Regions from separate parts of the Streptomyces sp. NPDC087844 genome, predicted to be linked through region 2. Evidence: predicted binding sites of a transcription regulator. Region 2 holds the regulator's gene; the other holds the start of a gene.
The links. The regulator HspR, encoded in region 2, represses chaperone genes until heat shock. The targets are predictions, from matches to a motif close to TTGAGNNNNNNNNNCTCAA.

Region 1 (7,420 bases), on a different contig from region 2:
CGCCGCCGGGCTTGTAGTCGGCGAAGAAGTCCCACCAGGCTCGGTCTACGGAATTCGGGTCCTGGAGGTACTGCTGATAGATCTCGTCGACGAGCCACTCGTTCGGGCCGAAGGCCGCAGCAGGGTTCTTCCCGGCTTGGTCCTCGGTCGAGACGCTCGATGAGTTACTGGGGGACTGTGGCGACACGGCGGCAACCGCCCTCTTCCGCTTCACAAGGTGATGGACAGCGGGAATAAAGGCTACGCCCCCCGGACCGGCTAGGTCAGTCCGGGCCTGGTCATCGTCGCGTAAGTCACATCGAAAAGCGTGTTTCGGCGTTCGAAATGGCGGGAAACAAGCGAGGTTCCGATGCGAAACGGACGCGCCGACTCGGGGCTGCGACCTCGGAAGGCCGAACCTCCGTGCCAGGAACGCACGATGACACGTGTCCTGCTGCCCCATCACGTGGATCTTGGGCTCTCGCTTCGAACCCTACGTCAACCTGTCCGGCGAGGGCGCTCCCGGAAGAGTGACCTGGATCCGGCAACCGCGCTGGGATTCGGCCACGCCGATCCGGCCACCGTGCAGATCGACCGCCCAGCGGGCGATCGCCAGCCCCAGACCCGTACCGCCGTCGCTGCCCGGGCCGTGCGGCGCGACGACCCCGCCGCGGTTGAACCGCTCGAAGACCCGGTGCCACTCCGAGCGCGGGATGCCGGGGCCCTCGTCCAGGACTTCGAGGTCCAGGGACTCGGGGCCGTCGCCGCGCCGGGCCTTCACCGTGACGCGGCCGTGCGGCGGGCTGTGCTTGACCGCGTTGTCGATGAGGTTGGCGACGACCTGGTGGATCCGCTCCGGGTCCGCGTGCGCGGTCAGCTCGGGCGGCGACACGTCGAGGTGCAGATGGACGTCCGTACGCGTGTGACTGCCGGAGCCGGAAGCTATGCCCGCGCGCGCGGAAGCCACCATGTTGGCCTCCTTCAGCACACCTGACAGGTACGGCCACACCTCGAAGCGGCGCTTGCGCAGCGGTACGACGCCGTTGTCCAGACGGGAAAGGTCGAGCAGCGTCTCCACCAGCCGGCCGAGGCGCTCCGTCTGCTTCAGGGCGGTGCGCATCGTCTCGGGGTCGGCGGCGGAGACACCGTCCACCACGTTCTCCAGGACGGCGCGCAGGCCCGCGATGGGGGTGCGCAGCTCGTGCGAGACGTTCGCCACGAGCTCCTTGCGCTGCCGCTCCTGGGCCTCCAGGTCGTCGGCCATGCGGTTGATCGTCTGGGCCAGGTCGCCCAGCTCGTCGCGGCGGTCGGCGCCCCTGACCCGGCGGGTGTAGTCGCCGTGCGAGATGCCCCGCGCGACGGTGTTCATCTCGTCCAGCGGAGCGGTGATCGAGTGCGCCACGAACTGGGTGATCAGCAGGGTCGCGATCATCGAGAAGACCGTGATGAAACGCAGTTCCGTCTCGGTGCGCACCGCGATCATCAGCAGACCGGTGGTGATGAAGACCGCGACGACGACCAGTGTGCCGAGCTTCGTCTTGATCGAGAAGGGGCGCATGTCACCCCAGGATCCCGAGCCCGAGCCTGCACCTGGGCCGGCACTCGCGCTCGTTCCGGACGTGGTGCCGGACGTGGTGCCGGATGTTGTACCGGACGTCCTACCGGCGCCCGGAGCCGCGCCCGGAGTTGAAGTCGGAGTCGAAGTCGGAGCTGAACCCGGCGTCGGGCCCGGCGCCGCGAAGCCGCCCGCGCCTGTGCCGACAGTGGGACCCCGACCAGGTTCCGGCCCCGTACCCGCGCCGGAAGGCGCGCCCGGACCCGCCCCGGCGGCCGGGCCGGAACCCGTGCCGGAGACCGGTCCCGCGCCCGCCTTGGCCCGCTTGCGCAGTACGCCGAGACCCCTCATCACATACGCCCCCTCGGTCAGGGTGCCCGACTCTAGGGTGTCGGGGTCTCCAGCGCGTAGCCCACGCCGTGCACCGTACGGATCCGCTCCGCGCCGATCTTCCGGCGCAGCGCCTTGATGTGGCTGTCCACGGTCCGGGTGCCGGAGGCGTCCGCCCAGTCCCAGACCTCGGCCAGCAGCTGCTCGCGCGAGAGGACCGCGCGGGGCGTGTTCGCCAGGCAGACCAGCAGGTCGAACTCGGTGGGCGTGAGGTGCACGTCGTCGGCGCGCACCCGGACCCGGCGCTGGGCGTGGTCGATCTCCAGCTCGCCGAGGCGCAGGATGCCGGAGCGCGGTGTGGACGCGGCCAGCGTGGCCCGCTCCACGCGCCGCAACAGTACGTGCACGCGCGCGGCCAGCTCGCGCATCGAGAAGGGCTTCGTCATGTAGTCGTCGGCGCCCACGCCGAGGCCGACCAGCATGTCCGTCTCGTCGTCGCGGGCGGTGAGCATCATCACCGGTACCGGACGGGCCGCCTGGACGCGGCGGCAGACCTCAAGGCCGTCGAAACCCGGCAGCATGATGTCGAGAATCAGCAGGTCGGGCTGCCATGCCTCGGCCGTGTCGACGGCGGCCGGTCCGTCACCCGCTGTTTGCACGAGGAACCCCTCGGCGCGAAGCCGGGCGGCGATGGCGTCGACGATTGTCGGATCGTCCTCGACCACCAGCACCCGGCGCTGAGCGCCCGGCGTGGCCGCCGTGCCGTTGTGCGAGGTGTGTGTCTGCTCCATCGCCCGCCCCTGAGTGTGCTTTCCGGAACCAGTGGGGTGATTCCATGACTGCGCTTGACGCTTGAATGATCGGCGTCAGAGCAGCAGGGTACGGGCAGTGACCGTCGCTCGGCTATCCAGGTCTTACCGCGAGATGCACCACGTCCGGAACGCCCCGGGCAACCGGGATCTCTTCGGTACGCACCTGTTGGAACCCGGCATTCCGCAAGGTTCTTGCGAAATCAGGCGAAGGTTTGGCCGACCAAACAGCGAGTACCCCGCCCTCCCGCAACACCCGTGCGCACGCGGCGAGTCCGGCCCGGGAGTACAGATTCTGGTTGCCCTCCGTGACGGTCCACTCGGGTCCGTTGTCGATGTCGAGGCACAGTACGTCGTACGTGTCGGATGTCTCAGTGACGTGAGCGACCAGATCGACCTCGATGATCTCGGTGCGCGGATCCGCGAGCGCGGGGGCCGACAGCTCCGCCAGCGGCCCGGACCGGTGCCAGTCGATGATGGCGCGCTCCCGCTCGGCGACCGCGATGCGGCCCCAGCGGGGATCGGCCGCCGCGTGGACGAGGGAGAAGCCGACGCCGAGGCCGCCGATCAGGATCTCCGGCGCGTCGCGCCCGTCGAGCGCGCCGAGCGCGGCGTCGACCAGCAGTCTCTCCGAGCGGCCGTCGGAGGTGTCCATGAGGAAGCAGCCGTTGGCGATGATCTGCAGCAGTTCGCCGTGACGGCGCAGCACGACCTCGCCGTACGGTCCCTCGCGGCGGTCGATGACTTCGGGGCTGCCGTGCGGAGTGGCGTACGCGGTCATGGGCCCATCCTGGCAAGGCCGCTACGGGCGGGCAGCCGATTTCCGCCGCGCCGGGCGGCTCCGGAACCGGCTCCGTAACCGGCTCCGGAACCGGTTCCGAAACCGCCCGGCGCGGGGAGCACGCTGGGACCTGGACATGGACGGCCTGTGCGGCCGGTGTGAGACCCGCCGGAAGCCGGCTCCGCGGTCCGGTGCACCCGGTGCGCCCGGCGCACCCACGGCCAGATGGCGATCCCGACGGTCAGGGCCAGCAGGTGTGCCCGTTCGTCAGGGTGTCGGTGTCGGGGTCGGGGTCGGATTCGGGTACCGGCCCGGTGTGGGCTGGTCGTGCAGTTCCCCGCGCCCCTTATGAGGCCGGGCCTGGTGGAGGCGCCGGCCGGTGCCGGATGCGCGGGTGGGCTGGTCGCGTAGTTCCTCGCGGCCCTTGTGGGGGCTCGGGGGCGTGTTTCGCGCGCCCTCCGCTGTACCGTCCGGGGCTTCTTCCGTCCCGCCCACCCTCGGCGCGCATGGTCGCGCTGAAACCGACGAAGTACGAGACGTACGGCGAAGTACGGCGGAGTACGGCGAGGTGCGACGAGGTGCCGGCGACGCATCTGTGACGCGGGGACCTGTCCGGACGTTCGGCCGGCGCTCCGGAATATGCCCGCTCCTCAGGTGATCGCTCACAGCGAACAGCGGAAAGGGAACAATCAGAGGCTCACGTGCATTGAGTCGACATAGCTCAACTTGAATGCCGAAGGGGAGATCATGACTTTGACGTCCGAACCGCTCACTCTGCCCGTGCTGCCGCTCGACGACGAGGTCGTGCTGCCCGGCATGGTGGTGCCCCTCGACCTGAACGACGCCGATGTGCGCGCCGCGGTGGAGGCCGCACAGGCAGCCGCCCGTTCCACCGGTGCCAGCAAGCCGAGGGTGCTTCTTGTTCCGCGGATCGACGGTACGTACGCGAACACGGGGGTGATCGGCACGGTCGAGCAGGTCGGACGCCTCGCCGACGGTGACCCCGGCGCCCTGATCCGCGGTCGCGGACGGGTACGTGTCGGCGCCGGTACGACCGGTCCCGGCGCCGCTCTGTGGGTGGAGGGCACACAGGTCGAGGAGACCGTGCCCGACCCGCTGCCCGGCTCCGTGACCGAGCTGGTCACGGAGTACAAGGCGCTGGCCACCAACTGGCTGAAGAAGCGCGCCGCCTGGCAGGTCGTGGACCGCGTCCAGCAGATCGACGACGTGTCCGCGCTCGCCGACAACTCCGGTTACTCGCCGTTCCTGACGACCGCCCAGAAGGTCGAGCTGCTTGAGACCACCGACCCGGTGGCCCGGCTGAAGCTCGCCACCGAGCAGCTGCGCGAGCACCTCGCCGAGCAGGATGTCGCCGAGTCCATCGCCAAGGACGTACAGGAAGGCGTGGACAAGCAGCAGCGGGAGTTCCTGCTGCGGCGGCAGCTGGAGGCCGTGCGCAAGGAGCTGCGCGGGCTGAACGGTGAGGCCGAGGGCGAGGAGTCCGACGACTACCGGGCCCGCGTCGAGGCCGCCGACCTCCCCGAGAAGGTCCGCGAGGCCGCGCTCAAGGAGGTCGAGAAGCTGGAGCGCTCCAGCGACCAGTCGCCCGAGGGCTCCTGGATCCGCACCTGGCTCGACACCGTGCTCGAACTTCCGTGGAACGAGCGCACCGACGACCGTGCCGCCGGGTACGACATCCGGGGGGCCAGGGCGATCCTGGACGCCGAGCACGCCGGTCTTGACGACGTGAAGGAGCGGATCACCGAGTACCTGGCGGTCCGCAAGCGGCGCAACGACCGGGGTCTCGGTGTCGTGGGCGGCCGGCGCGGCGGTGCCGTGCTCGCGCTCGTCGGCCCTCCCGGCGTCGGCAAGACCTCGCTCGGCGAATCCGTCGCGCACGCCATGGGCCGCAAGTTCGTCCGGGTCGCCCTCGGCGGCGTACGGGACGAGGCGGAGATCCGCGGTCACCGGCGTACGTACGTCGGCGCGCTGCCCGGCCGGATCGTACGGGCGATCAAGGAGGCCGGGTCCATGAACCCGGTGGTCCTGCTCGACGAGATCGACAAGGTGGGCTCCGACTTCCGGGGCGACCCGGCGGCGGCCCTCCTCGAAGTCCTCGACCCGGCCCAGAACCACACCTTCCGGGACCACTACCTGGAGGTCGAGCTGGACCTGAGCGATGTCGTCTTCCTGGCCACGGCCAACGTGCTGGAGGCCATCCCGGAGGCACTGCTCGACCGTATGGAACTGGTGCGGCTCGACGGGTACACCGAGGACGAGAAGGTCGTCATCGCCCGCGACCACCTGCTCCCGCGCCAGCTGGAGCGGGCCGGTCTTGAGACCGACGAGGTCACGCTGGACGAGAGCGCGCTGCGCAGGCTGGCAGGCGAGTACACCCGCGAGGCGGGCGTACGCAACCTGGAGCGGTCCGTCGCACGGCTGCTCCGCAAGGTCGCGGCGCAGCACGAACTCGGCGAGCGGAAGCTGCCGTTCACGGTCGGCGCGGACGATCTGCGCGCGCTGATCGGCAGGCCGCACCACGTTCCCGAGTCCGCCCAGGACCCGGCCGAGCGCCGCACCGCGGTGCCCGGTGTGGCGACGGGCCTCGCGGTCACCGGCGCGGGTGGTGACGTCCTCTTCGTCGAGGCGTCCCTCGCCGACCCGGAGACGGGCGCGGCGGGTCTGACCCTGACCGGTCAGCTGGGTGACGTGATGAAGGAGTCGGCGCAGATCGCGCTCTCCTTCCTCCGCTCCCACGGCGCCGAACTGGAACTGCCGGTCGCCGACCTGAAGGACCGGGGCGTGCACATCCACTTCCCGGCGGGCGCGGTACCGAAGGACGGTCCGAGCGCCGGAGTCACGATGACGACGGCACTGGCCTCACTCCTGTCGGGCCGGCTGGTCCGCACGGACGTGGCCATGACCGGTGAGGTCTCGCTCACCGGCCGGGTGCTGCCGATCGGTGGCGTCAAGCAGAAGCTGCTGGCCGCGCACCGGGCGGGCGTCACCACGGTGATCATCCCGCGGCGCAACGAGGCCGACCTGGACGACGTCCCGGCCGAGGTGCTGGAGAAGCTCGACGTCCACGCGGTGACGGACGTCCGCCAGGTCCTTGAGCTGGCGCTGGCGCCGGCCACCAACCGCGCGGCGACGGAGGTCGCGGCGGCGGCGTGAGCGGCGTGAGCCGTGTGAGCCGTGTGGCCGTGTGACCCAGGCTCCGGTGGCGCAGTGACGGACGCCATCGGTCGGTAGGGCCCGGGCCCCTCTTCGTGAGGGGTCCGGGCCTTCCGCGTACGACGTGTGCACGGGGTGCGGGGTGCGGGGTCAGCCGTTGGCGAGTGCCACCACGCGGTCGAGGGCGCCGTTGAACTTGGGTTCGTGCAGTACGTCCCCTCGGCGGCCTTCGCATGGACCCGGCCCATCGCGCCGAGGCGCGTAGGGTTCGGCGGCTGCCCTTGGTCCATTCCTGCGAAATACTGGCCGAGCTGCGGCAATGGCGGTCTTTGGCGGAAACTTTCAGGATCGGGAAACCGGGTCATGGGTGCTGACGTGCACGAGGGCGGTAAGGACGAGGGGCACCGGGCGGAATCCGGCGCTCCGGGGAGTGGTGTGGACCAGGGGGCCGGGGTTGGCGGGTCCGTGGATCAGGGGTCTCTGGATCGCGGGACCGTGAATCACGAGTTTCTTGCTCTGGAGCGTGAGCTGACCGTGCTGCTGAGGCGGGCGCGCGCGTCCTCCGGGGAGATGGTCCGCGAGGTCCATCCCGACCTGGAGTCCTCCGCGTACGGGTTGCTCGTGCGGCTGGAGGAGCGCGGGCGGCAGCGGGCGACCGAGCTTGCCGCCTACATCGGGGTCGGCAAGGCCACGATGTCGCGGCAGCTGCGGGCGCTGGAGGAGCTCGGGCTGGTCGCCCGGGAGCCGGATCCCGCGGACGGGCGGGCGTGGCTCGTTCACCTCACGGAGGTG
Region 2 (7,420 bases):
CGCACCTCACTACGGCGGGCCGCAGTTTTCAGGGGTGCGGGGAACTGCGCGAACGGCTCCCACCGGCCTGCGGGAGGTGAGTGACCCGCAGGTCAGGGGGCAGAGTGCGCGTAAGCAAGAGATAAGAGTTGAGCCCCCACGACTCACCTCTGTTGACCGAGCGGCAAGCGTCATGCACACTTGAGTCCGTTCCACTCAAGTCATTGCTGGAGGAATTGAAATGGCACGTGCGGTCGGCATCGACCTGGGCACGACTAACTCCGTCGTCAGCGTTCTGGAGGGCGGTGAGCCCACCGTCATCACCAACGCCGAGGGCGCCAGGACCACGCCGTCCGTCGTCGCCTTCGCCAAGAACGGCGAGGTGCTCGTCGGCGAGGTCGCGAAGCGCCAGGCGGTCACGAACGTGGACCGGACCATCAGGTCCGTGAAGCGTCACATGGGCACGGACTGGAAGATCGAGCTCGACGGCAAGCACTTCAACCCGCAGCAGATGAGCGCCTTCATCCTGCAGAAGCTGAAGCGCGACGCCGAGGCGTACCTGGGCGAGAAGGTGGCCGACGCGGTCATCACCGTCCCGGCGTACTTCAACGACTCCGAGCGCCAGGCGACGAAGGAGGCCGGCGAGATCGCGGGCCTGAACGTCCTGCGCATCGTGAACGAGCCGACCGCCGCCGCCCTGGCGTACGGCCTCGACAAGGACGACCAGACGATCCTCGTCTTCGACCTCGGTGGCGGCACGTTCGACGTGTCCCTCCTGGAGATCGGCGACGGAGTCGTCGAGGTGAAGGCGACGAACGGCGACAACCACCTCGGTGGTGACGACTGGGACCAGCGCGTCATGGACTACCTGGTCAAGCAGTTCAACAGCGGCCACGGCGTGGACCTCGGCAAGGACAAGATGGCGCTCCAGCGCCTGCGCGAGGCCGCCGAGAAGGCCAAGATCGAGCTGTCCTCCTCCACCGAGACCTCGATCAACCTGCCGTACATCACCGCGTCCGCCGAGGGCCCGCTGCACCTGGACGAGAAGCTCACGCGCGCCCAGTTCCAGCAGCTCACCGCCGACCTTCTGGAGCGCTGCAAGACGCCGTTCCACAACGTCATCAAGGACGCCGGCATCCAGCTGAGCGAGATCGACCATGTCGTTCTCGTCGGTGGCTCCACCCGTATGCCCGCCGTGGCCGAGCTCGTCAAGGAGCTGACCGGCGGCCAGGACGCCAACAAGGGCGTCAACCCGGACGAGGTCGTCGCCATCGGCGCCGCCCTGCAGGCCGGTGTCCTCAAGGGCGAGGTCAAGGACGTCCTGCTCCTCGACGTGACCCCGCTGTCCCTCGGTATCGAGACCAAGGGAGGGATCATGACCAAGCTCATCGAGCGCAACACCACGATCCCGACCAAGCGGTCCGAGATCTTCACGACGGCCGAGGACAACCAGCCGTCGGTCCAGATCCAGGTCTACCAGGGCGAGCGCGAGATCGCGGCGTACAACAAGAAGCTCGGGATGTTCGAGCTGACCGGTCTGCCGCCGGCCCCGCGCGGGGTCCCGCAGATCGAGGTCGCCTTCGACATCGACGCCAACGGCATCATGCACGTGACCGCGAAGGATCTGGGCACGGGCAAGGAGCAGAAGATGACCGTCACCGGCGGCTCCTCGCTGCCGAAGGACGAGGTCGACCGCATGCGCCAGGAGGCCGAGCAGTACGCGGACGAGGACCACCGCCGCCGCGAGGCCGCCGAAGCCCGCAACCAGGGCGAGCAGCTCGTCTACCAGACGGAGAAGTTCCTCAAGGACAACGAGGAGAAGGTCCCGGGCGACGTCAAGACCGAGGTCGAGACGAGCATCGAGGAGCTCAAGGCCGCGCTCAAGGGCGAGGACACCGCCGAGATCCGTACGGCCACCGAGAAGGTCGCCGCCGTCTCCCAGAAGCTGGGCCAGGCGATGTACGCCGACGCGCAGGCTTCCCAGGGTGCCGCCGGCGCCGAGGCCCCGGGCGCCGGCCCGGACGCCGGTGCCAAGGCCGCCGACGACGACGTGGTCGACGCGGAGATCGTCGACGAGGACCGTGACCGCAAGGACGGTGCCGCGTGACGGAGGAGACCCCGGGCTTCGACGAGCAGCCCGACGTCCCCTCCGGCGCCACCCCTGAAGACGCCGAGCCGAAGGCCGCCCCCTCCTCCGCGGAGGACGGGGCGGCCCCGGCCGGGGACACGGCAGCAGCTCAGTCAGCAGCCCAGATCGCAGGCCTGACGGCCCAGCTGGACCAGGTCCGTACGGCGCTCAACGAACGCACGGCGGACGTCCAGCGGCTCCAGGCCGAGTACCAGAACTACCGTCGCCGGGTCGAGCGCGACCGGGTCGCGGTCAAGGAGCTCGCCATCGCGAGCCTCCTGACCGAGCTCCTGCCCGTGCTCGACGACATCGGCCGCGCGCGGGAACACGGCGAACTGCTCGGCGGCTTCAAGTCGGTGGCCGAGTCGCTGGAGACCGTCGCGGCGAAGATGGGCCTGCAGCAGTTCGGCAAGGAGGGCGAGCCCTTCGACCCGATGATCCACGAGGCCCTGATGCACTCGTACGCGCCGGACGTCACGGAGACGACGTGCGTGGCGATTCTGCAGCCGGGGTATCGCTTCGGCGAGCGCACCATCCGCCCCGCGCGGGTGGCGGTCGCCGAGCCGCAGCCCGGCGCGCAGCCCGTCAAGGGCGACGAGACGGATGCGGGGACCGCGGCGGCCGACGACAAGGAGAGCGGTGGCCCGGACGAGGGCTGACGTGGAACAGGGCGTACGCGCGCCCCTTTGCAAGGAGAACGTCGAGCGCGTACGTGACGGTGGCGTACGGAAGGAGGGGCGTCGAGGATGAGCACCAAGGACTTCATCGAGAAGGACTACTACAAGGTCCTCGGCGTCCCCAAGGACGCCACCGAGGCCGAGATCAAGAAGGCGTACCGCAAGCTCGCCCGTGAGTTCCACCCGGACGCCAACAAGGGGAACGCGCGGGCCGAGGAGCGCTTCAAGGAGATCTCCGAGGCGAACGACATCCTCGGGGACCCCAAGAAGCGCAAGGAGTACGACGAGGCCCGCACCCTCTTCGGCAACGGCGGCTTCCGGCCCGGTCCCGCGGGTTCGGGCGGCAACTTCAACTTCGACCTGGGGGACCTCTTCGGAGGCGGCCCCCAGGGCGGAGCGGGCGGTGGCGGTCCGCAGGGCGGGGCCGGTGGCTTCGGCGGCGGCATAGGCGACGTCTTCGGCGGACTCTTCAACCGCGGCGGCGCGGGTCCGGGCGCCCGGACGCAGCCGCGGCGCGGCCAGGACATCGACACCGAGGTCACGCTCAGCTTCACGGAGGCGGTGGACGGCGCGACCGTCCCGCTGCGGATGACCTCGCAGTCACCCTGCAAGGCCTGTTCGGGCACCGGCGACAAGAACGGCACACCGCGCGTGTGCCCGACCTGCGTCGGCACCGGCCAGGTGGCGCGCGGCTCGGGCGGCGGGTTCTCGCTGACCGACCCGTGCCCCGACTGCAAGGGCCGCGGCCTGATCGCGGAGCACGCGTGCGCGGTCTGCAGCGGCTCGGGACGCGCCAAGTCGTCCCGGACCATGCAGGTCCGTATCCCCGCCGGGGTGTCGGACAGCCAGCGCATCCGGCTGCGCGGCAAGGGCGCGCCGGGCGAACGGGGCGGGCCCTCCGGCGACCTGTACGTCACGGTGCACGTGGACACGCACCCGGTCTTCGGCCGCAAGGGCGACAACCTCACCGTCACCGTGCCCGTCACCTTCACGGAGGTGGCGCTCGGCGGCGAGGTCCGCGTGCCCACGCTCGGGGGGCCGCCGGTCACCCTGAAACTGCCGCCGGGCACGCCCAACGGCCGCACCATGCGGGCCCGCGGCAAGGGCGCGCTCCGTAAGGACGGCACCCGCGGGGACCTCTTGGTCACCGTCGAGGTGAGTGTCCCGGCGGACCTGACGGGGAAGGCTCGTGACGCGCTTGAGGCGTATCGCGAGGCGACCGCGGAGGAGGATCCGCGGGCTGAGCTGTTCCAGGCCGCGAAGGGAGCATGAGGACACCATGGACGCACCCGGACGCCGTCGGCAGAACTCCTTCACCGGCAGAGCCTACGAGCTGACGGAAGAGACACCGGTGTACGTCATCTCGGTGGCGGCCCAGCTCTCCGGTCTGCACCCGCAGACGCTGCGTCAGTACGACCGCCTTGGCCTGGTCTCCCCGGACCGCACGGCCGGGCGCGGCCGGCGCTACTCGGCCCGCGACATCGAACTGCTGCGCACCGTCCAGCAGTTGTCGCAGGACGAGGGCATCAACCTCGCCGGCATCAAGCGCATCATCGAGCTGGAGAACCAGGTCGCCGCGCTGCAGTCCCGGGTCGCGGAACTGTCGTCGGCCCTGGAGGGCGCGGCGGCGACCATGCAGCAGCGCGAGGCCGCGGTCCACGCCTCGTACCGCCGCGACCTGGTTCCGTACCAGGAGGTCCAGCACACGAGCGCGCTCGTCGTGTGGCGCCCGAAGCGGCCCCCGACGGACTGACGCGCGCGTCAGGACACAGGCGGCACTCGCCCTCGCGAAGGGGCCCGGAGGTTCACCCGAACCTCCGGGCCCTTCCGCTTTCGCGTCCCTTCGGCTTTCGCGTCCCTTACGTGACCGGCGGCAGCGGCGGCCCGCCGACGGCGCCCGGCGCGGGCAACCGGGCGGTGGAGTCCGTGTACTTGAGGAGGAGGCGGGCGAATTCGAGCCGCTCGGCCTCGGGCCAGTCGCGGGTGATGTATTCGAACGCCTGCCGCTGCTGGTGGCGGAAGCGGTTGAGGAGGGCGGTGCCTTCCTCGGTGAGGTGGAGCACCGTGCGGCGGCCGTCCTGCTGCGAGGCCGCGCGGACCAGGTAGCCGTGGGAGATGCAGTCGCTCACCATGCGGCTGGCCACCGAAGGGTCCACCAGCAGGTGCTCGGCGAGCCCGCCGACCGTCATCTCCGCGTCCGCCTCGGCTGCCTCGTCGACGATGTTGAGGACCAGGTTGCGCTTGAGGTCCTTGGGGCCCGACGGGGGGTCGACCGGCGCCTGCATGGTGCGCCGCCTGAGCCGCGCGAAGGCCGCGCCGACGGCATCCAGGAGGGCCTCGCCCTGCGGCATGGAGGCGTCCGTGTCAGTCACCCGCGCAGCCTATCGCATGTGCCTGCACGTCACACATACCTGCACGTCACAGATACATGCACGTCACAGATACATGCACGTCACAGATGCATGCAGACGTGCATGGAGTTGCCAGTTGCATTAATGTGGTTCTCGCGGTGGGGAGCACTCGGCACCAGCGGAGCGATCGGCCTGCCCGGAGGAGAGAGTCATGATCACAGCCATCATCAACGGCAGGGTGTTCGACGGTGAGCACGTGCGGGAGGACACCACCGTGGTGCTGAACGGTGCGCGGATCGTCCAGGTCGGAGGTGAACCGCCCGCCGGGGCGGAGACCGTCGACGCCAGGGGCGGCACCCTGCTGCCCGGTCTGTTCGACGCCCATGTGCACACCTCCGACGAGGCGCTCGCGCTGGCACTGCGGTTCGGGATCACCACCGAACTGGAGATGCAGGGCATGAACACCGGGCCCACCCGCAAGCACATTTCGGAGAACGACTCCCTCGCCGACGTGCGCTCGGCGGGCTTCGGCATCACCCCTCCCGGGGGCCACCCCAGCGAACTCATGCCGAAGGGCTTCAAGCCGGGAGGCCACCGCGGGCCGGGCGAGGGGGCCGCGCCGCGCGAGATGCCCCTGATGCCGTTCTCGACCACGCCCGAGGAGGCGGTCGGTTTCATCCCCCGGCTCGTCGAGGCGGGCTCGGACTACATCAAGTTCATGGTCGACGACGGCAGCGTCGAGGGCCACCCAGGGCTGCCCATGCTCGACCAGGCGACCCTGACCGCCGGTGTCGCGGAGGCCCACCGGCACGGGATGCTCACCATCGCCCACACGCTGACCGTCGACGCGACACGGATGGCGATCGAGGCCGGCATCGACGGTTTCGCCCACCTGTTCATGGACCAGCCCCACACCGACGAGATCATCGGCCTCATCGCCGCCTCCGGCGCGTTCGTCGTCCCCTGTGTCGTCCTGAACGCCTCCATGATGGGCATCACGGGATCGTCCCTCGCCGAGGACCCACGCGTCGGGTCACGCCTGAACGAGGCGTGGACGAACGTCCTGAACACGAGCTACGACCGCTATCCGCAGGGCAGGCTGGAGGACGTACTGGCCTCGGTCAAGGCCCTGCACGACGCCGGCGTCGACCTCCTGGCGGGCACCGACGCGGCCCCCATGCCGCTGATGTTCATGGGCGGCGTGATCCACGGCGCGAGCGTCCACCAGGAACTCCAGTACCTCGTCCGGGCCGGCCTCACCCCGATCCAGGCCCTGCGCGCGGCGACCGCCACCCCGGCACTCCGCTTCGGGCTTGAGGACCGTGGCCGCGTCGCCGAGGGCCTGCGGGCCGACCTGCTCCTCGTGGACGGCGACCCCACGACCACGATCGGCGACACCCTCAACCTGCGCGAGGTATGGCGCCGCGGCACCCGCACGACGCTCTCGGCCGCATAGGGGGCGTGTCCGCCGACCGAGCCGGTTCCAGCAGGCCGGCCCGGGACGGCCGCGGCCGACGGTGCCGGATGCGTGGACGCCGGTGGTGCGTACTCGCTGGCGTGGCTGTTCCCGATGTCGGGTACCCGGCGCGGTGCGGCCAGGCAGGGCTTCGCCCGTGGGGGCGCGGTGGGTAGGTCTCCTCGCACGGCCTCAGACCCTTTCGGTCTTCGGCCGCCGCGCGACGAAGACGAACTCGCGGCCCGGCCGGTCGGGTGCGTCGCGGACGTCCTCGACGACATACCCTTCGGCCCGCAGGTCCGCCTCGATCTCCCGCCGCTCGCGGAAACGCAGCGTCGAATCCGACGTCAGCTCCTGGCCGTCGGCGGCGAACACATAGGTGTGGCGGAAGCTCACCAACTGCCCGCCGACCCCGGTCACCCGGACCCAGCTCTCGACCGCGCCGACCCCCGGGATCTCCGTCACGCCGTACGAGGCCTCGCGGGTCCACTCCTCCCAGGCGCGCCGGGCCGGATCCCGGGTCTCGAAGACGAGATGCCCGCCGGGCCGCAGGGCTTCGTAGGCACCCCGCAGGGTGGCCTGCCATGCCCGGGCATCGACGATCTGCTGGGCCACGTTCGCCGTCATGGTCGCGAGGTCGACCCGCAGGGGTGGGAGCGTGGTGGCGTCACCGTGGATCCAGCGCACCTGCTCGCTGCCGGGTTTGGCGCGGGCCACGTCGAGGGACGCCCGCGCCGGATCCACCCCGACGACCTCGATCCCGCGTCCGGCGAGCAGCAGCGCGAACACGCCGGTCCCGCAGCCGATGTCGAGCACGCGCCGCACCCCG

Region 1: a site for HspR is predicted at 4,161-4,179, ahead of lon (endopeptidase La). Genes of this name have one in related genera too.

Annotation. Positions count from the first base shown of each region.
Region 1 covers NZ_JBIUVD010000024.1:135,129-142,548, reverse strand. The annotation lists gene ACIOKD_RS34880 (multifunctional oxoglutarate decarboxylase/oxoglutarate dehydrogenase thiamine pyrophosphate-binding subunit/dihydrolipoyllysine-residue succinyltransferase subunit) at 1-187, opposite strand, end outside; gene ACIOKD_RS34875 (ATP-binding protein) at 473-1,537, opposite strand; gene ACIOKD_RS34870 (response regulator transcription factor) at 1,918-2,655, opposite strand; gene ACIOKD_RS34865 (spermidine synthase) at 2,768-3,454, opposite strand; gene lon (endopeptidase La) at 4,202-6,628, shown strand; gene ACIOKD_RS34855 (MarR family winged helix-turn-helix transcriptional regulator) at 7,004-7,420, shown strand, end outside.
Region 2 covers NZ_JBIUVD010000035.1:157-7,576, forward strand. The annotation lists gene dnaK (molecular chaperone DnaK) at 221-2,086, shown strand; gene grpE (nucleotide exchange factor GrpE) at 2,083-2,766, shown strand; gene dnaJ (molecular chaperone DnaJ) at 2,854-4,056, shown strand; gene ACIOKD_RS39710 (heat shock protein transcriptional repressor HspR) at 4,064-4,537, shown strand; gene ACIOKD_RS39715 (MarR family winged helix-turn-helix transcriptional regulator) at 4,644-5,156, opposite strand; gene ACIOKD_RS39720 (amidohydrolase family protein) at 5,347-6,591, shown strand; gene ACIOKD_RS39725 (class I SAM-dependent methyltransferase) at 6,784-7,420, opposite strand, start outside.